Regions from separate parts of the Kocuria sp. HMSC066H03 genome, predicted to be linked through region 3. Evidence: riboswitches for the same ligand, from Rfam matches in the RefSeq annotation. Region 3 holds a riboswitch; each other region holds the start of a gene.
The links. A riboswitch is a leader RNA that binds a small molecule or an ion and turns the genes downstream of it on or off. The one in region 3 is predicted to bind S-adenosylmethionine.

Region 1: linked by a shared signal. The riboswitch ahead of HMPREF2833_RS02970 (hypothetical protein) and the one ahead of HMPREF2833_RS01255 (MetQ/NlpA family ABC transporter substrate-binding protein) in region 3 are both predicted to bind S-adenosylmethionine.
Region 2: linked by a shared signal. The riboswitch ahead of HMPREF2833_RS02250 (methylenetetrahydrofolate reductase) and the one ahead of HMPREF2833_RS01255 (MetQ/NlpA family ABC transporter substrate-binding protein) in region 3 are both predicted to bind S-adenosylmethionine.

Annotation. Positions count from the first base shown of each region.
Region 1 covers NZ_KV807505.1:165,262-171,754, forward strand. Annotated here, with positions in the region: gene HMPREF2833_RS02955 (LTA synthase family protein) at 1-1,119, shown strand, start outside; gene HMPREF2833_RS02960 (lipid II:glycine glycyltransferase FemX) at 1,261-2,376, opposite strand; gene HMPREF2833_RS02965 (YrhK family protein) at 2,597-2,914, opposite strand; gene HMPREF2833_RS02970 (hypothetical protein) at 3,080-3,442, opposite strand; SAM riboswitch class IV at 3,454-3,569, opposite strand; gene pgm (phosphoglucomutase (alpha-D-glucose-1,6-bisphosphate-dependent)) at 3,719-5,353, opposite strand; gene HMPREF2833_RS02980 (amidase) at 5,628-6,493, opposite strand, start outside.
Region 2 covers NZ_KV807505.1:911-7,403, forward strand. Annotated here, with positions in the region: gene metE (5-methyltetrahydropteroyltriglutamate--homocysteine S-methyltransferase) at 1-2,102, opposite strand, end outside; gene HMPREF2833_RS02250 (methylenetetrahydrofolate reductase) at 2,301-3,398, opposite strand; SAM riboswitch class IV at 3,442-3,558, opposite strand; gene HMPREF2833_RS02255 (ABC transporter ATP-binding protein) at 3,660-4,814, opposite strand; gene HMPREF2833_RS02260 (ABC transporter substrate-binding protein) at 4,970-6,271, opposite strand; gene HMPREF2833_RS02265 (carbohydrate ABC transporter permease) at 6,327-6,493, opposite strand, start outside.
Region 3 covers NZ_KV807503.1:293,990-300,482, reverse strand. Annotated here, with positions in the region: gene HMPREF2833_RS01265 (methionine ABC transporter permease) at 50-706, opposite strand; gene HMPREF2833_RS01260 (methionine ABC transporter ATP-binding protein) at 706-1,758, opposite strand; gene HMPREF2833_RS01255 (MetQ/NlpA family ABC transporter substrate-binding protein) at 1,755-2,636, opposite strand; SAM riboswitch class IV at 2,728-2,842, opposite strand; gene dxr (1-deoxy-D-xylulose-5-phosphate reductoisomerase) at 3,034-4,314, opposite strand; gene HMPREF2833_RS01245 (GlsB/YeaQ/YmgE family stress response membrane protein) at 4,483-4,746, opposite strand; gene HMPREF2833_RS01240 (solute symporter family protein) at 4,897-6,493, opposite strand, start outside.

The DNA.
Region 1 (6,493 bases), on a different contig from region 3:
GCCGTGAAGTCCCCGCACGACATCGGCTCCAAGTACGTCCAGCCCACCATCACGAGTGACGCGGACAAGCGGAACATGGTGGTCATCTACCTGGAGTCCGGGGAGGCCACGCTCGCGGACGACGAGCTGTTCGAGAAGAACGCCTTCGCTCCGCTCGAGGACGTCACCCGGCCCGAGGACGGGTGGCGCAGCGTCGAGGACTTCCAGCAGTACGAGGGCGGTGGCTGGACCATGGCCGGGATCGCCTCCACGCAGTGCGGGATCCCGCTCAAGGAGTCGGGTGACGCAGGCTCCGCCGACATCGGCGCCGGGCAGGAGCAGTACCTGGGCGGCGTGACCTGCCTGGGGGACGTGCTGCAGAACCACGGGTACACGAACACGTTCCTGGGCGGGGCCAACTCCTCCTTCGCGGGCAAGGACACGTTCCTGCGAAGCCACGGCTACACCGAGGACAAGGGTCTGGAGGACTGGCGCGCGGCGGGCGAGCCCGCGGAGAACTTCCGCAGCGACTGGGGCCTGAGCGACGAGCGGCTCATGGCCCACGCCAAGGACGAGGTGGACCGTCTGCACGCCGAGTCCGAGCGCACGGGCCAGCCGTTCAACCTGTCCATGCTGACCCTGGACACCCACGAACCCGTCCACGTCTACGACTCGTGCGACGTGGACACCCAGAACCAGGTGACCTCCGTGTTCGCGTGCTCCATGACCCAGGTGGCCGGGTTCGTGGAGCACATGAAGTCCCAGGGCTACCTGGAGGACACGTCCGTGGTGATCATGGGCGACCACCTCAAGCACATGAGCGCGGGGGACGCCTTCCACGAGCAGCTGGACCACCACCCCAACCGCACCGTGTTCAACCGCGTGTGGATCCCGGGCGAGACCGCCGGGCAGCCCCTGCGGGCCGGCGCGGACCAGCTGTCCATGTACCCCACCCTCCTGGAGGCGGCGGGCCTCTCGGTGCACGACGGCGCTGCGGGCCTCGGCACGTCCGTCCGGCAGCAGGAGCCTCCCCAGGGCTCGGCGCAGGCGATGGACCCGGAGGAGTACCAGCAGCTGCTGGACTCGCGCTCCGCGGACTTCTACTCCCGGGCGTGGGACCCCGAGAACCCGGTGGGATGACCCCCTGACCTCTCCGGAGGGGCGCCCGGCAGCGGGATCCGGCTCGCGGGCCGCACAGGGCCGCCAGGACGCGAGTCCCCGGGGCGGACCCCGTGGTGCCCGCCGCGTGGTCCGAGGCGCTGGACGACACTGCTCGCGGGGCTACGCCCCGCTGGGTGTCCCCTCCGCCGCATGCATCCCGCCGGCCAGCCCGGCACGGATGCGGCCGGTCGTCTCCCGGGCGCGCGTGCGCGCAGAGCCGGCCTCGTCCCGGGCGCGGCGGGCGGCGCGGTAGGCCGTGTAGCGGGGGCTGCTCACGGGAACGTCCCACGTGCCGCCCAGGGCCACGTCCGCACCGCCGAAGGAGCGTTTGAACGCGCTGAACCCGGTCCACGGGTGGGTGGGATCGCTCAACGGGGCAATCCCGAAGAGGTCGCCGATCGCGAGACCCTGCTCGGCGGCGTCGAGCAGCGCCTGGGCGATGAGCGGCTGGTTGGGGCGCAGCTTGCGCATGCTCGCGTCCATGCCGGAGTGGGCGAAGATCCGGGTGGTGGGGGAGTCGTAGGTCAGCAGCGCGCTGACCACGGTGCCGTCCACGGAGCTCGTGTAGGCCGTGGAGTTGCCCGTGGCGCCCAGGCTGCGGGCGGCGGTGCGGAGGTAGTCCTCGCTGTGGGCCGTGAACCCCTTGCGCCCGGCGGTGCGGTGCTGCAGCTCGATCACCGCCTCGGCGGCGTCCGGGTGGGAGTCCGAGGCCAGGGTGATGCCCTTGTCCCGGTGGCGCCGCCACAGGTTGCGGTTGGTGCCCGTCATGGCGGCCAGGATCTGCTCCGGCTCGCGGGTGAGATCCACCCAGCGCGTGTACGCGGGCTGGATGTCCCGCGGGGACGGCCGCGCTCCGAGCCGGCGCAGACCCGCGGCGATCGCCGGTGCCGTGGCGTTCTGCCGCTGCACGGCTGCCGCGAAGGCCGTGCCCACCGGGGACGGCATCTGCGGCTCCACCCGCAACCACGCCACGGAGTGATCATGCGCGGCGTACCGCAGCTCGCGCAGCGCCTCCGGCAGAAGCTCGGGGTGCGCCAGGACCGGGCCGTACGGGGTGTACCAGACCACCCCGGCCCGGGAGCGCTCCTCGACGACGAGGGCGTGCCACCCGGCCCCGTCAAGAGTGTGAGTGCGTCGCGAGAGACCAGCCTGGAAGTGCTGCCAGGGCTCGGCCTGCAGCACGCTGGACGGGCCGAGAAGTGTGCGGGGGTCCGGTTGGGCGTGGGTGTGCCTCATGCGGGTTGCTCATCCTTGAGTGTCTGCCCCCGCTGCGAGGGATCGTCCTGGGGTCGCGGGGGTCGATCCTCATTAGATAGCCAACCTGACCGACCCGCAACATCACCCGTGCGGCGTGTTCCCATGTGACGACGGCGTGTCCAGTGGCAGCAGCCGGTGGAACGTGCCTACGCCTGCGCCCCGCAGGACGTTCGGGTCACGGGACGGTCCGCGCGGCGGGTCAGAAGTCGCGCGAGTCCTCCGGTGCTGATTCCGGGGCGATGCGCTGCAGGTGCACCCGCCGGGTGATCCGGATGCTGGGTCGGACCAGCATGAGTGCGCTGCCCAGCACGAACAGCCACGTCCCGGCGTAGACGGTGGCGTCCTGGAAGAAGAGGATCGAACCCACCAGGAAGATCAGGCCGATCAGGATGTCGTTGACGATCGACAGGGTCTCGTACCGGCCACGGATGACCAGCTCGCGGTGCCCCACACGGACCTCGATCGGCTTGGCGGCCCTGGACAGGGAGTCGGAGGTGGCGCTGGCGGAGGGAGTCACTGCTCGGTTCCTTTCACGAAGGCGCAGACCGGGCGGGCCGGCGGGAACGGCCGGTGGGTCACGCCTGCGGCGCGCACCACCGGCCGACCAGCCTACGGGAGGAGCCGGCGGCTCAGCACGCGGCGTGCTCGCCGCCGGTGTCCTCCCCTTCCCATGCCCAGGGCGTCACTGCCCCTCGACCACTGCCGGGTGCAGCAGGGCGAGCCTGCCCTGTGAAGTCGGCACGGTGGCGAGTGACGTCCCAGGATCGAACGACGCCGCGGCCCCGCTGTGCTGCAGCGTGTGGAACCGCTCCAGCAGCGCGGGGTCGTGGCACCACCAGGTCCGGGTGCTGCCGTCCGGGAACGTGGCCTGCACCGTGTTCCCGTGCGGGGCGCCCAGGTCCACCCGGACCCACCGGTCCTGGTTCCCGGAAGCCAGGCGGGCCTGGATGTAGTGAGCGTTGTGCCCCGGGTGGTAGCTCCGGCAGACGGGGTGTCCCTCCGCGTGGACGCACGGGTGTTCGGGAGTGGGAGCAGAGTTGCTCATAATGGTGACCTTTCGCAGACTTCCGCGCGGCGGGTGCCGGGCGGCGGATCTTCCTCCGGGGGCACCGGGTGCGAACAACCGGTTGCCAGCCGACCAGCCGGAGGGCTGATGGTCGGGCTTCTTGATCCGGGAACATCACAGCACAGCGCTCCGACACGCACAAGCGTCTGCGCCGTTCGGTCACGACGAGGGGCCGCCGAGCGGCACGGGAGAACCCCGTACCGCTCGGCGGCCCCTGCGCAGCAGGCCGGGTGCGGGAGGCCCGCACCACGGCCCTCAGCCGATGACCGAGTCCACCAGAGCCTTGGCCTCCTGCTGCACCTGCTTCAGGTGCTCCTCGCCCTTGAAGGACTCCGCGTAGATCTTGTAGACGTCCTCCGTGCCGGAGGGGCGGGCCGCGAACCACGCGTTCTCCGTGGTGACCTTGAGCCCGCCGATCGCCGCACCGTTGCCGGGGGCCTCCGTGAGCTTGGCGGTGATGGGCTCACCGGCCAGGGTGTCCGCGGTGACCTGCTCCGCGGAGAGCTTCTTCAGCGCCGCCTTCTGCTCGCGGTTCGCCGGGGCGTCGATGCGCTGGTACACGGGGTCCCCGAACTGCTCCGTGAGCTCCCGGTAGCGCTGGGAGGGGGTTGTGCCGGTGGTGGCGGTCATCTCCGCGGCCAGCAGCGCCAGGATGATGCCGTCCTTGTCCGTGGTCCACACGGAGCCGTCCCTGCGCAGGAACGAGGCACCGGCGGACTCCTCCCCGCCGAAGCCGATGGAGCCGTCCAGCAGACCCGGCACGAACCACTTGAAGCCCACGGGCACCTCGTCTAGGCGGCGACCCAGGGACTGCGCCACGCGGTCGATGATCGAGGAGGACACCAGGGTCTTGCCCACCCCGGCGTCACCGCGCCAGCCGTCGCGCGTGCGGTAGAGGTAGTCGATGGCCACCGCGAGGTAGTGGTTGGGGTTCATGAGCCCGGCATCCGGGGTCACGATGCCGTGGCGGTCGCTGTCCGCGTCGTTGCCCGTGGCGATGTCGTACTTGTCCCGGGCCCCGATCAGAGAGGCCATGGCCGAGGGGGAGGAGCAGTCCATGCGGATCTTCTCGTCCCAGTCCAGGGTCATGAACGCCCACTGCGGGTCCACGGTGGGGTTCACGACCTCCAGGTTCAGCCCGAAGCGCTCGCCGATCTCCTGCCAGTACGCCACCGAGGCCGAGCCCATGGGGTCCGCGCCGATGCGCACCCCCGCGGCCTTGATGGCGTCCAGGTCGATGATCTCCGGCAACGTGGAGACGTAGCTGTCCAGGAAGTCGAACGTGCCGGTGGTCTCCGCGGCCTTCGCCTCCTCCAGGGGCACGCGCCGCACGCCCTCCAGGCCCGCCTCGATCAGCTCGTTGGCGCGGTCCGCGATCCACCCGGTGGCGTCCGTGTCCGCGGGGCCGCCGTGCGGGGGGTTGTACTTGAAACCGCCGTCCGTGGGCGGGTTGTGGGACGGGGTGATCACGATCCCGTCCGCGCGGTCCTCGGGCCCGGACGCGTTGTACGTGAGGATCGCGTGGGACAGCGCCGGGGTGGGCGTGAAACCGTCCCGGGAGTCCAGCAGGGTGCGCACACCGTTGGCGGCGAGCACCTGCAGCGCGGTGTCCTGCGCGGGCCCGGACAACGCGTGGGTGTCCTTGCCCATGAACAGCGGGCCGGTGATGCCCTGCCCGGCGCGGTACTCCACGATCGCCTGCGTGATCGCAGCGATGTGGTCCTCGTTGAACGAGGTCTTCAGCGAGGAACCGCGGTGCCCGGAGGTTCCGAACACCACCCGCTGGTCCGGGTTCCCGGCATCCGGCGTGCGGTCGAAGTACGCCGCCACGAGGTCGTCGATGTCCACGAGGTCACTGGGTTGGGCAACGGTGCCCGCACGGTTGGTCATGCCACCAACCTAGTCCCGAAAGCGCGCCCCGTCAGGCCGTGCGCCGCTCGGTTTCGGGCCCCGCCCCCGCCCCGGCGGACGACGACGCCGCGCGGCCACCTCCCGCGCCGAACCGCCGTTGCCCGCGGGGAGACGGCGCGGCGTGGACGCCACGAGCCCTTGCGCAGACCGGGCCGCGCCGTCGGTGTGACCGCGGAGCCCAGGACCGGTGGGCCGTCAGCAGACCGGTGGGCGGGCGCCGGACCGGGCTGCGGCCCTCCGTGGGCGGGTGCGCTCAGGCGACGAGGTGCGCGTGCGGCGTCGTGGGCGGGTCCAGCTGGGCGGCCAGCGCGAGCAGCTGCGCCTCACCGGACGCGCGCCCCACGAGCTGGACGCCCATGGGCACCGGGCCCGGGTATCCGCCGGTCTCGGGGATGCGCCACGTGGTGGGCACCGTGATCGCGGGCAGCCCGATCACGTTCACCACCGATGTCCACGGCGTGTACTGGCACTGGCGCCTGTAGTCCTGGTCCGCGCCCGCCGGATCCGCGATGTCGAAGCCCTCGTGGAACCACCCCACCGGCCGTGGCGGCATGGCCAGGGCCGGCGTGAGGATCATGTCGAACCGGGAGAACTGGCGGATGAGGTCCGCCTCGATCCCGCGCAGCACGGCGAAGGCGTCCGCGAGCTCCACCGCGGTGCGGGACAGGGCACGCTCGCGGAACGAGCGGGCCAGCCCGGTGAGCAGGTGCTCGGCGCCGTCGAGCGGCAGCTGGCCCATGGCAGTGGTCCACAGCCGCGAGAAGGCTTCGGGGTAGGCGGGGTCGTAGTGGATGTCAGCATCCTCCACGGTGTGGCCCAGCGCCTCGAGCGCGCGGATCCCCTCGTCCAGCGCGGCCCGCGCCTCCGGGGACACCGTGATCTTGTACGTGGCGTCGAAGGGCGAGGCCGTGCTCACGCCGATGCGCAGGGGGCGGTCTCCCCAGGGGAGGTCTCCCGCCCGGGCGCGCTCCACAACAGCGGCGAACGAGGGCTCCGGCACGGCCACCACGGGCCGGTCGATCCGCTCGCGGCCCGGCGTGTGGCACAGCACGTCCAGGAGCAGGGCGGCGTCCGCGGCGGTGCGGGTGATGGGTCCGTTGACCCCCAGCTGCCCGACGT
Region 2 (6,493 bases), on a different contig from region 3:
CCGGAGCGGGAGGCCTCCAGAGTGGTGACATCTGCATCCAGAGCCTCGATTGCGTCCAGCACGGTCTCGAACTCGGAGTAGCAGAGGTGGGTGTGGATCTGCGTGTCGGTGGCGGCAGCGCCGGTGGCCAGCCGGAACGCACCTACGGACCAGTCGAGGTAGGCCGGGCGGTCCGTCTCGCGCAGCGGCAGCAGCTCCCGCAGGGCGGGCTCGTCCACCTGCACCACGGCGGTACCGGCGGCTTCGAGGTCGGTGATCTCGTCCCGCAGCGCCAGTGCCACCTGATCGGCCACCTCGGCCGCGGGGACGTCGTCGCGCACGAAGGACCACGCGAGAATCGTGACCGGACCCGTGAGCATGCCCTTCACAGGACGGTCGGTGAGCGACGCCGCGTAGCGCGTCCAGTCCACGGTGATGGGCACGCGCCGGGAGACGTCCCCGAACAGGATGGACGGGCGTGTGCACCGCGAGCCGTAGGACTGCACCCAGCCGTGGCGGGTGGTCGCGAAGCCCTCCAGGGACTCCGCGAAGTACTGGACCATGTCGTTGCGCTCCGCCTCTCCGTGCACCAGCACGTCCAGCCCCAGCTCCTCCTGGGCGCGCACCGCGCGGGCGATCTCGGACCGGATGGCCTCCCAGTAGGCGGCGCCGTCCAGGCGACCCGCCCGGTGGGCGGCGCGGGCCGCCCGGATCTCGGCGGTCTGCGGGAAGGAGCCGATGGTCGTGGTGGGCAGCAGCGGCAGCCTCAGCCGCTCCTGCTGCGCCGCCCGGCGTTCAGCCGCTGAGGGGCGCCGTCGGTCCTCCGGGGAGACGGCCGCGGTGCGCTCGCGGATCTCGGGGCGGCGCGTCGCGGGGTGGGCGGCCCGGGCCTTGCGGATGCGGGTGTCGGTCTCCAGGGCCTCGCTGATCTCCTTCCAGCCGTGCTCGACGCCGCGCGCCAGCTCGACGACCTCGCTCACCTTCTGGTCCGCGAACGCCACCCAGCTGCGCACGTCCGGGTCCAGTTCGGTCTCCCGGGTGACGTCGTGCGGGACGTGCAGCAGCGGCGTCGCCGTGCCCACCGCCACGGGGCCGCGGGCCGCGGCACGCAACCGGTCCAGGGTGTCCGTGGCGCCCGCCAGGTTCGTGCGCCACACGGTGCGTCCGCCCACGACGCCGCCCACCACCGGACGCTCTCCCCACGCCTCGAGGGCGGTGGCCGAGGGGACGTCCCCGCGGTCGAGGTCCACGGCGAGGGCGTCCACGCCCGTGCGGGCCAGCGCCAGGTGGGCGTCCTGGCCGGCGTCCCCGTAGCCCACGGTCACCAGCACCGAGGGGTGGTCGGACAGGGCGGTCAGCCGCGTGTACGCGGTGGTCACCGCGGAGAGGATCCGCTCGCGGGACGCGCCCCAGCCGTCCGCGGCGAGAGCGGGTTCGTCCAGCTGCACCCACGGCACACCGGCCGCGTGCAGAGAGCTGAGGATCGAGACGTACTGGGCCAGGACGTCGTCGAGCCCGGCCAGGGGGTCCACCCGAGCGCCGTGGGCCACGGGGGTTTCCGGGCGCGAGAGCAGCAGGAAGGTCACGGGGCCCACCAGCACGGGGCGGGTCCGCACGCCGGTGCGCCGCTGGGTGTCCCTGTACCGGGAGACCAGGCTCTCCGGGTGCGCCCGCAGGGCGGTGCCCGGATCGAGCTCGGGGACGTAGTAGTGGTAGTTGGTGTCGAACCACTTGGTCAGCTCCAGCGGCTCCCGATCGTCCGTCCCCCGGGACAGGGCCGTGATCAGCTCGATCCCTCGCTCGGTGTCCGGCGCGGCGGGGAGGAGGCCCTCCGCCCGGAACCGGGCCGGCACGGCACCCAGGGCGAGTGCGGTGTCCAGGACGTGGTCCACGGCGAAGCCCTCGGACGGCACCGCGCAGTCCTGCGTGAGCCCCAGCTCGCGCAGCCTGAGGGTCGTGCGCTCCCGGAGGTCGCCGAGGGTGTCCAGGACGGTCTGGGCCGGGTGCCGTGCGGGATCCGCCCAGTGGGCCTCGAGTGCCCGCTTGAGTTCCCGGTCCGGGCCGATGCGCGGGTAGCCCAGGATCGTGGCGCTGGGCAGGGGGGTGGAATTCGTGACGGTCATGATCTCTCCTCGCGAGGGTTGGTGTGGTGGCGTGAACAGGGTGTGAGGCAGCCGCGTCGCGGGTGGGCCGGCGACGGTGCTGTACGGGGTCACTGGGCGTGACTGGTGCGGCGGGCGTACCGGGGCACGTGCTCCAGCGCGCGTGGGCAGAGCCGTGCGTGCGGCTCCGCGGTGGGCGGGGCGCACGACGCCGCACGGTCAGGCCGCGGGGCTGCGGCCCCGGTACTCGCGGGCCGCGTCCCGCACGCGCAGGTGCTCCAGGATGGTGAGCGCCGCGTCCGGGCGGTTGAACGTGTAGAGGTGGAAGCCGGCGCAGCCCAGGTCCAGGAGGTCGTCGATCAGCGACAGCGTGGCCGCGGTGCCCCGGTGCCGCAGCTCCTCGGGGGAGTCCGCGGTGAGGAACCGGGTGAGCCGCTCGGGAACGGGCACTCCGGTGATCTCCGTCATCCGCTGCAACCGTTTCGGGTTGGTCAGGGGCATGAGACCCGCGACCACCGGGATGTGGATCCCCTCGGAGCGCGCCCGCTCCAGGAACGACGCGTAGTCCTCGGGCTCGTAGAGCACCTGCGTGATCGCGTAGTCCGCCCCTGCCTCCTGCTTCTCCCACAGGGACGCGAGATCCGCCTCGGGGTCACGCCCCCGGGCGGGGGACGGGTAGCACGCCACCGACACGGACAGCGGCCGAGTCCCGGGGCGGAACCCGTCCCCGAAACGACGCCGCTCGACGTCCCGGATGAGCCGCACCAGCTCCGAGGCCCGGCCGATCCCACCGGGCGGGGTCCGCCACTGCCCGGCGCCCAGGGGCGGGTCCCCGCGCAGCGCGAGGAGGTCCCGGACGCCGTCGTCCAGCAGCTGCTCCACCGAACGCTCCAGCCCCGCGCGGTCGGTGCCCCCGCACGTGAAGTGGGCCATCACGGGGGTCCTGGTGGTGCGGCGCAGATGGCGCAGCGCCTCGCGGGACACACCACGACCACCCGAGTGGCCGTGCGTGACGGAGAAGAAGTCGGGCCCGGCCTGGGCCATGGCGTCGATGCTGCGCCACACGGTGTCCGGGTCCGCGGTGGGGCGGGGCGGGAACACCTCGAAGGAGACGAGCGTGGAGCGCCGGGGGCGGCGCACCAGCCAGGACGTGCCCGCGGGCGGTTCGGAGGAGGTCGTCCCGGCGGCGGGGGCCACGGGAGTGGCTGCGGCGGCGGGGTGGCCGCCTGGCGCGGGAGCGGACTGGTCCGCGGCGCGGGGCGCGGCCACGAGCTTCGGCCTGTCCTCGGCGCGGGCGGTCGGCGGTGTGACGGGCATCTGAGAAAACCTCCGGCGGTAGGACGCCGGAGGTGGACCCCGTGCGCCGTACTTGCCAGCCACGCGGTTGCGCGGCGGCCGGATCGTCATCTGGGGCACCCCACTACAGCAGGAGGGTTGCCGCCCGGCCAGCCAGAGCTTTTCGCCGGGTCTCATGATCCTTTGGTGGGTGAGACGGTAGCACGAGGGCCCCGCGCCGTGGAAGGCGCACGGCCCGGAACGGCGTGTCCCCGGGGCCGGACCCCGGGGACACACGCGTGTTCAGCGCCCGACCACGACCTCCAGGTTCTCGCCGGAGGCGGGGTCGAAGAAGCACGTCTCCCGGGCGTTCGGCCGCACGTGGATCGTGGATCCAGCCTCCATCTGCAGGAACTTGTCCACGCGGACGGTCGCGCGGCCCTTCTCCAGCCGCATGGCGCGGGCGTCCTCGGTCCCGGGGTCCGAGGTGCCCGGCAGCACGCAGTGGATGAACGCCTCGGAGCCGAGCTTCTCCACCAGGTGGACCCGCAGGGGCAGAGCGGGGGTCCCCGGCGCGTCACCCTCGCCCGTGATCTCCCACGACTCCGGACGGACACCCACGGTCACGGTGTCCCGCACGTGCGCCGAGAACTCGGCCGGCACGGGCACCCGCAGCCCGCTCGCGGCGTCGAGGACCGCGTGGCCGTCCCGGACGGGGACGTCGTGCACGATCGTCATGGCCGGCGACCCGATGAAACGGGCCACGAACACGTTCGCGGGGTGCTCGTAGAGGTGGATCGGATCGGCCACCTGCTGCAGCTGTCCGTCGCGCAGCACGGCCACGCGGTCGCCCATGGTCATGGCCTCGACCTGGTCGTGGGTCACGTAGATGGTGGTGACCCCCAGCTCCCGCTGGAGGTCCGCGATCTGGGCGCGGGTGGACACGCGCAGCGTGGCATCCAGGTTGGACAGCGGCTCGTCCATGCACCACACCTTGGGGTTGCGCACGATCGAGCGGCCCATGGCCACACGCTGCCGCTGGCCCCCGGACATGGCCGCGGGACGCTTGTCCATGAGGGGCCCGAGCTCCAGCATGGCGGCGGCGCGCTCCACCCGCTGCTCGATCTCGGCGCGGTCCAGCTTCTCGTTCTCCAGCGCGAAGGACATGTTCTGCCGCGCGGTCATGTTGGGGTACAGGGCGTAGGACTGGAACACCATGGCCACGTCCCGGTCGCGGGCCCGGGTGCCCGTGACGTCGCGGCCGTCGATGAACACGGCCCCCTCGTCCACGGGCTCGAGACCGGCGAGCATCCGCATGGCCGTGGACTTGCCGCTGCCGGAGGGGCCCACCAGGACCAGGAGCTCACCGTCACGGATGCTGAGATCGAGCTGGGACACCGCCGGGGGCTTGCCCGGGTCGAAGATGCGGGATGCGTGCTTGTACTCGACGGTGGCCATGGTGCTCCTCAGGCTCTCGGATGGTGACGGTGGGGACGGAATCGGCGCTCCGGCGTGACGGCGGCTGCGGGCACGCCGTGGCGCTCAGTGGTGCGGGGGCCGTTCGGGGCGGGCCCCGGATGGCGGCCCCGAGAGGGGCCGCCACCCGCGGAGGATCACAGCTTGGGCTTGATGTCCGAGTCGATGATCTTCTGGGTCTCGTCCTGCAGCTGCTGGAAGACCGTCTTGACGTCCTCGCCGCCGAACGTGATGCGGTCCAGCGCGCCGCCGATCCGCTGACCGCCGCCGGAGACGAACACGCGGGCCGCGTCCTGCGGCTGGGTGTTCTCGTTCAGCTGCTTGATCGCGGTCATGGCGTTGGGGTTCTCGTCGAGGAACTTCTTCTCCTCGGGCTTGTCCATGGCGTCCTTGCGCACAGGCATGTAGCCGGTGGCCTGGGTGAACGTGATCGTGTTGTCGGTGTTCGTCATGAAGTCGATGAACTTGGCGGCGGTGAGCTTGCGCTCGTCGCTGATGCCGTTGGGGATCGCCAGGCCGGCGCCACCGGTGGCGCAGCCGGGCTTCGGGCCGGGCAGGTAGGTGGTGTAGAAGTCGAACGTGGCGGCCTCCTTGAGGCCACCCAGGGAGCCCGTGGACTCCAGCAGGGTCGCACCGCTGCCGATCCCGAAGTCGTTGGCGCCGTCCTGGACGATCTTGATGTGCCCCTCCGCCACGTGCTTCTTGAGGTACTCGCCGGCCTTGATGGAGTTCTCCTCGGTGAAGGTGGCGGTCCAGTCACGGGAGTAGGCACCCCCGAACGTCCAGATCATGCCCTGGAAGTACCAGTCCATGTAGTTGGCACCGTCCGGGAGGATCAGCGCCGGTTTGCCGCCGTTGGCCTTGACCAGCTGGGGCGCCCACTGGGCGAACTCGTCCCACGTGCGGGGCCCGCGGTCCGTGGGCAGACCGGCCTTCTGCATCATGTCCTTGTTGAAGTACATGATGCAGGTGGAGCGGGCGTACGGCGCGCAGTAGTGCTTGTCGTTGAAGTTGTAGTCCTCGCGCAGCGTGTCCACGTAGGTGCTGGAGTCGATCCCGGCCTTCTGCCACAGGTCGTCCAGCGGGGTCACGGCCTCGTTCAGGGCGAAGTTGAACCAGTTCACGTCCGACGCCACGAACACGTCCGGGAGGTCCCCGCCCGCGAGAGCCGCGTTGACCTTCTGCGCCACCTCTTCGTAGTCGGCACCGCCGTCGATCAGCTCGGCCGGGGTGTCGGGGTTGGCCGAGTTCCACGCGTCGATGAGCTTCTGCTCCAGGCTCTTGGAGCTGGCAGGGTGGTTGGACCAGAACTGCAGTGGGCCGGAGGCCTCCTGTCCGCCGGAGGAGCTTCCGCCTCCGGTGCCGGCGCAGCCGGACAGGGCCACGGCGGCGGTTCCGAGGCCCAGCAGGCCGAGGGCGTGGCGACGTGAGAGTTCCATGTGTGCTTCTTCCTTCAGGAGGTGGTGGATGTGCTGGAGGGTGGTGTGTGGAGGGTCAGCCCTTGACCGCGCCCGCCGTCAGACCCTTGATCATGTGGCGCTGCAGCAGGATGAACACGATGATCATGGGGACGGTCGCGATGACCGTCCCGGCCATCACCGGGCCCCAGTTGCTCAGGCCCTCGTTGTTCTGCAGCTGGGTGAGGCCGATGGGAAGCGGGG
Region 3 (6,493 bases):
GGCCACGCGCGTGCGTGGCCGGGGGCGGCGTCGAGCCCGGGACGGAAAGTCACCGGCGCATGATCTTGCGTGCGAGCCAGTTGCCGAAGAACTGCACGAGCTGGACCAGGATGATGATCACGATCACCGCGGCCCACGTGACCTGGTCGTTGAAGCGCTGGTAGCCCAGGCGCAGGGCGAAGTCGCCCAGACCGCCGGCACCGATCGCCCCCGCCATCGCGGACATGTCCGTGATGCCGATGACCAGGAAGGTGTAGCCCAGCACCAGGGGGCCGAGCGCCTCGGGGAGCACCACCGTGGTGATGATCTTCCACCGCGAGACCCCCATGGACCGGGCGGCCTCCACGACCCCCGGGTCCACGGTCATGAGGTTCTGCTCCACGATCCGCGCCACGGCGAACGTGGCGCCGATGGTCATGGCGAAGATCGCGGCGTTGGGCCCCAGCCGGGTGCCCACCACCGCCTCCGTGACCTGCCCCAGTGCCGCGAGCAGGATGATGAACGGGATGGGTCGCACGAAGTTCACCAGCAGGTTCAGCACGGTGAACACCGCGCTGTTCGCCAGGATGTTGCCCCGGCGTGTCACGTAGAGCCCCACGCCCACCGCGAGGCCCAGGAGCCCCGCGAGGACCAGGGTCACCGAGACCATGTAGAGCGTCTGCCCGGTTGCCTGCAGCAACTGCGGGCCGAGAGTGGACCAGTCCATTACTCGGACACCTCCTGGACCGTGGTGACCGCGCGCAGGGCCTCGATGGCCCGTGACACGGCGTCGTCGGGCCCGTCGAGGGACAGCGTGAGCGTCCCGAACGTGTGTGACTGCAGGATGGAGATCCCGCCGAACGCGATCTCGAAGGCCACGCCGTCCCGCGCGGCGTCGGAGAGCACCGAGCCGATCCTGTTGCGGTCGGTGACGTCCACGAGCACGAGCCGGCCCGGGTGCTCCGCCCGGAGCTTGGCGAGCTCGTCCTCCTGCGGCACGGTGCGCATCACGGAGGACACGAACTTGCGGGTGGTCTCCGCCCTCGGGTGCGCGAAGAGCTCCGCGGTGGTCCCGGTCTCCACGACCCGCCCGGAGTCCATGACCGCCACACGGTCGGCGACGGCGCGCACCACGTCCATCTCGTGGGTGATCAGCACGATCGTGATCCCCAGCTCACGGTTGACGCGTCGCAGCAGGCTCAGGACCTCCTGCGTGGTCTCCGGGTCCAGTGCGGACGTGGACTCGTCCGCGAGCAGCAGCTCGGGGTTGGTGGCGAGCGCTCGCGCGATGCCCACCCGCTGCTTCTGGCCGCCCGAGAGCTGCTCGGGGTAGTTGCCAGCGCGCTCGGTGAGCCCCACGAACTCGAGCAGCTCTGCCACCCGCGCCCTGCGGTCCTCCGGCTTCCACCCGGCCCGTTTGAGCGGGAACTCGATGTTGCCGGCCACGGTGCGGGACGTGAACAGGTTGAACTGCTGGAAGATCATCCCGATGTCCCGGCGGATCGGGGCCAGCTGGGTCTCGCTGCGGCCGTCCACCTGGCGGCCGGCCACCTGCAGGCTGCCGGACGTGATGGGTTCCAGGCCGTTGATGAGGCGCACCAGCGTGGACTTGCCGGCACCCGAGTAGCCGATGACGGCGAAGATCTCCCCGCGCCGGATGTCCAGGTCCACGGAGTCCACGGCGGTGACCGTGCGCGTGCGGCGCTTGGAGCCGGTCACGAAGACCTTGCTGACGTCCCGGAAGCTGACCAGTGTCTGCGCCTCGGGCGCCGGGCTCACTTGCTCTGCCCCTTGAGGTCCTCGGAGTAGCGGGACAGCAGGTCCTTGAGCTCCTGCTGGTCCACCTCGGTGGGCACCGCGGTGCCCTTGGTCTCCTGCTTCTCGGCCTCCAGCACCTTGTCGTCGTAGTAGAAACCCGCAACCTTCTTGAGGGTCTCGTTCTCCGCATTGGCCTGCGTGGCGGCGAAGATGTTGTCGTACACCTTGGCGCTGTCCGCGGTGGGGTCGTCCTGGGCCAGTGCCTTGTTCGGGTCCAGCCCGGCGCGGTCCAGGAAGTCGTTGTTCACCACGGAGGCGGCCACGGAATCCATGGACAGCACGGTCTGCTCCGCGGAGACGGGGCGGACCTTCACCTTGGACTTCTCGGTGTCCACGTCCTGCTCGGTGGGGGCGATCGTGTCCTTGGTGAAGGTCACCAGGCCCTGCTGCTCCAGCAGGCTCAGCGCCCGGGAGAGGTTGATGGAGTCGTTGGGAACGGCGATCTCGTCCCCGTCCTTGAAGTCGGCCACGGACTTCACGGACTTGGAGTACAGCCCCAGCGGGAAGATGGACGTGGAGCCCACGGGGGTGATCGTGTCACCCGAGTTGTTGTTGTAGTCCGCCAGGTAGGCGATGTGCTGGAACCAGTTCATGTCGATGTCCCCGCTCTTCAGGGCGGGATTCGGCTGGCTGTAGTCGCTGAAGTCCACGAACTCCACGGTGACGTCGTTCTGCGCCGCCACCTCCTTGAACGCATCCTGGACGGGGGTGGCGCCCACGATGCCGATGGTGATCTTGCCGTCGGCCATGGGATCGGTGTTCTCGGGGCCGCCGCACGCGGTGAGGGTCAGGCCCAGGGTGGTGGCCAGTACAACGGGGATCAGGCGCTTGCTTCGCACGGTGATGCCTTTCCAGGGTCGGGATACGGATGCGCGGAGCAAACAGTCCCACCTGGATGAGGGCAATGATCAGACACGTGCCATTCGAGGAAAACCGCACTTGCCGTGATCTGTTCGAACCGCGGCCGGATGGTCATCTGGGGCACCCCGCTACGGGAGAGGGTTGCCGTCCGGCCAGCCAGAGCTTCGCGCCGGATCTCGTCATCCGCCCAGAACTGTAGCACGGTGCTCGCAGGTTCCCGTACCGCCGGACGACGCCGCCCGGTCCGCCCCCGTCCGCACGGCGTCATCGCGTGCCACGGCGCACCCCGGGGCCGCGCCTGGCTCCCTCCCCCCCCTCGAGCGCCCCCCCGGGCATGGCGACGCCCGCAGTGGGAGTTCGGACTGGCAGACCGGTTCAGCGACCTCCCGCGATCCGTTCGTCCGCGCGCGCCCTGGCCCACGTCTCCGCCTCGAGCACGTCCTCCAGGCGGGGTTCGCGCACGCCGTCGTGCTCGTCGACCACGCGCGAGACCAGCTCGACGATCTGCAGGAATCCGAGCTCCCCGCGGTGGAACGCGTGCACCGCCTGCTCGTTCGCGGCGTTGAACACCGCGGGCCACGTGCCGCCGAGCCCCCCGGCGTGCTTGATCAGCTCCACGGCGGGGAAGGCCTCGGCGTCCAGCGGCTCGAAGGTCCACTCGGCGGCGCGCGTCCAGTCGCACGCGGCGGCCGCACCCGTGACCCGGTGGGGCCACGCGATGCCCAGCGCGATCGGCAGCCGCATGTCCGGCGGCGAGGCCTGCGCGAGAGTGGAGCCGTCCGTGAACTGGACCATGGAGTGCACCACGGACTGGGGGTGGACCGTCACGTCGATCCGCTCGAGCGGGACGTCGAAGAGCAGGCTGGCCTCGAGCACCTCGAGGGCCTTGTTGACCAGGGTCGCGGAATTCGTGGTGACCATGGGGCCCATGTCCCAGGTGGGGTGCCGCAGGGCCTGCTCGGGGCTCACGTGGGCCAGCTGCTCCCGGGTCATGCCGCGAAACGGTCCCCCGGACGCCGTGAGCACCAGACGGTCCACCTCCCCGGCCGTCCCGGAGCGCAGCGCCTGGGCGATCGCGGAGTGCTCGGAGTCCACGGGGATCAGCGCATCCGTGAGACCCGTGGCCGCGGCGGCCGCCGTGACCAGCGGACCGCCCGCGATCAACGACTCCTTGTTGGCGAGCGCCACCCGGCGCCCGACCTCCAGGGCCGCCAGCGTGGGCTCCAGACCGATGCTTCCGGTGATGCCGTTGAGGACCACGTCCGCGCCCTCCCACGCGGCCACCTGTGCGGCGGCTCGGGGGCCGTGGAGGATCTCGGGCCGCGGCGCCGGGGAGCGTGCCGCCCGGGCGGCGTCGTCGATCAGCTCACCCAGCCGGGCGGCGTCCTGCGCGGACCCGCTGGTGGCGACGGCCGCCACGCTGAAGTCCACCGCCTGCTGCGCGAGGAGCTCGAGGTGGCCCGCACCCGCGGCGAGGGCGAGGACCTCGAAGGGCGGGTGGGTGGCTCCGCTCTCCGGACGGGCCAGGCGGGCGGCGGCTCCGACCACCTCGAGCGCCTGCGTGCCGATGGACCCCGTGGAGCCGAGAACCACCAGACGGCGGGGAGCCTCACGGGTGGCGCGGTCGAGGTCGGGAGTCATGGCTGCGGAGGTCATGGCACCAGTATGACGCGCCCGTCCGACCAGGCCTTCCCCGCCCAGGGTTCTGGCACGCCCGAGATCCGCCCTAGCCACCGGGGGTTGTCGTCACGGCCCTGGACAGACGGCAAGGGCGCCACCCGAGGGTGACGCCCTTGCCCAATGGTCCTCTCGGACCCGTGCGTGTCAGCGGCGACGGCCGACGACGAAGCCGTAGATCAGCAGCACGATGATCGCGCCCACGATGGACGTGATGATGGTGCCGAAGCTGATGCCGTCGATGCCGTTGCTCAGACCCGGGATGAACGACCCGAGCCAGCCGCCCAGCAGGGCGCCCACGATGCCGAGGATCATGGTGACGATGATCCCGCCACCCTGCTTGCCCGGCAGGATCAGCTTGGCGAGAGCGCCAGCGATGATGCCGAGGATGATCCAGCTGAAAATGCCCATTTCTCCACCTCAAGTTTTCGTTGCAAACGCGTGCGGTTGCCCGCAGTCGCTCTGGTCAGCGAACCGTCGCTCAGTGTACTACCAGTTTGGGGGTCTATGGGCTCCGGTGCACCGCGGCGGCCCCTGAAAACCGGGGCCGTCGCGGTGGAGTCAGTGCGAGACGGCCTTCTCGGCGCCCACACCTGTGAGGGAACGCACTTCCATCTCGGACTGCTTGAGGGGATCCTCACGGCGCCGCTCGGTCACCGATCCCAGGAAGCCCAGCAGGAACGAGGCTGGGATGGAGATGATGCCCGGGTTGGACAGCGGGTAGATGGCGAAGTCCGCACCGGGGATCATGGAGGTCTCCGAGCCGGACATCACCGGCGAGAAGACGATCAGCACCACGGAGAGGATCAGCCCGCCGTACATGGACCACACGGCCCCGCGGGTGGTGAAGCGCTTCCAGTACAGGGAGTACAGGATGGTCGGGAGGTTGGCGGAGGCCGCAACCGCGAAGGCCAGAGCCACGAGGAATGCCACGTTCTGCCCCTGGGCGCCGATGCCGCCGGCGATGGAGATCAGGCCGATGACCACCACGGTGGTCTTGGCCACGCGCAGCTCCTGGCGCGGGTCCGAGTTCCCCTTCTTGATCACGGAGGTGTAGATGTCGTGCGCGAAGGACGCCGACGCCGTGATGGCCAGTCCCGCGACCACGGCCAGGATGGTGGCGAACGCGACCGCCGCGATCAGACCCATGAGCACCGATCCACCGAGCTCGTAGGCCAGCAGGGGTGCGGCGGAGTTCACTCCCCCGGGTGCGCTCTTGATCCGGTCCGCTCCGATGAGGGCGGAGGCGCCGAAGCCGAGCACCAGGGTGAAGAGGTAGAACATGCCGATCAGGGTGATGGCCCACACCACGGACTTGCGGGCCTCCTTGGCCGTGGGGACCGTGTAGAAGCGCATGAGCACGTGGGGCAGCCCCGCCGCGCCGAGCACGAGCGCGAGTCCGAGGGAGATGAAGTCCAGCTTGGAGATCTCGCTCACTCCGTACTTCAGTCCGGGCTCGAGCATCGCGGGGTTGTTGTTGGTCTCCACCGCGGCACCCATGATGGCGGAGAGGTTGAAGCCGAACATCGCGAGGATCCACACCGTCATGACGGCCACGCCGGTCACGAGCAGACACGCCTTGATGATCTGCACCCAGGTGGTGCCCTTCATTCCACCCACAAGCACATAGACGATCATGATGACGCCCACGATCACGATCACCAGTGACTGGCCAGCCTTGGAGCTGATGCCCAGCAGGAGGGACACGAGCGCACCCGCGCCCGCCATCTGCGCCAGAAGGTAGAAGAAGGTGACCGCCAGCGTAGAAATGGAGGCCGCCACACGGACCGGGCGCTGGCGCAGCCGGAACGAGAGGACGTCCGCCATGGTGAACTTGCCCGTGTTGCGCAGCGGCTCCGCGATGAGCAGCAGCGCCACGAGCCACGCGACGAAGAAACCGATCGAGTAGAGGAACCCGTCGTAGCCCTGCAGGGCGATGGCCCCCACGATGCCCAGGAACGACGCCGCGGAGAGGTAGTCACCGGCAATGGCCAGCCCGTTCTGCGTTCCGGAGAAGGAGCGTCCGCCGGCGTAGTAGTCGGCCGCCGTGGCGGTGGACTTGGACGCCCGGATCACCACCACCAGCGTGACGAGCACGAAGCCCAGGAAGATCGAGATGTTGATCGCGGGGTTGCCCACGGTCGCGGAGCTCTCCTGC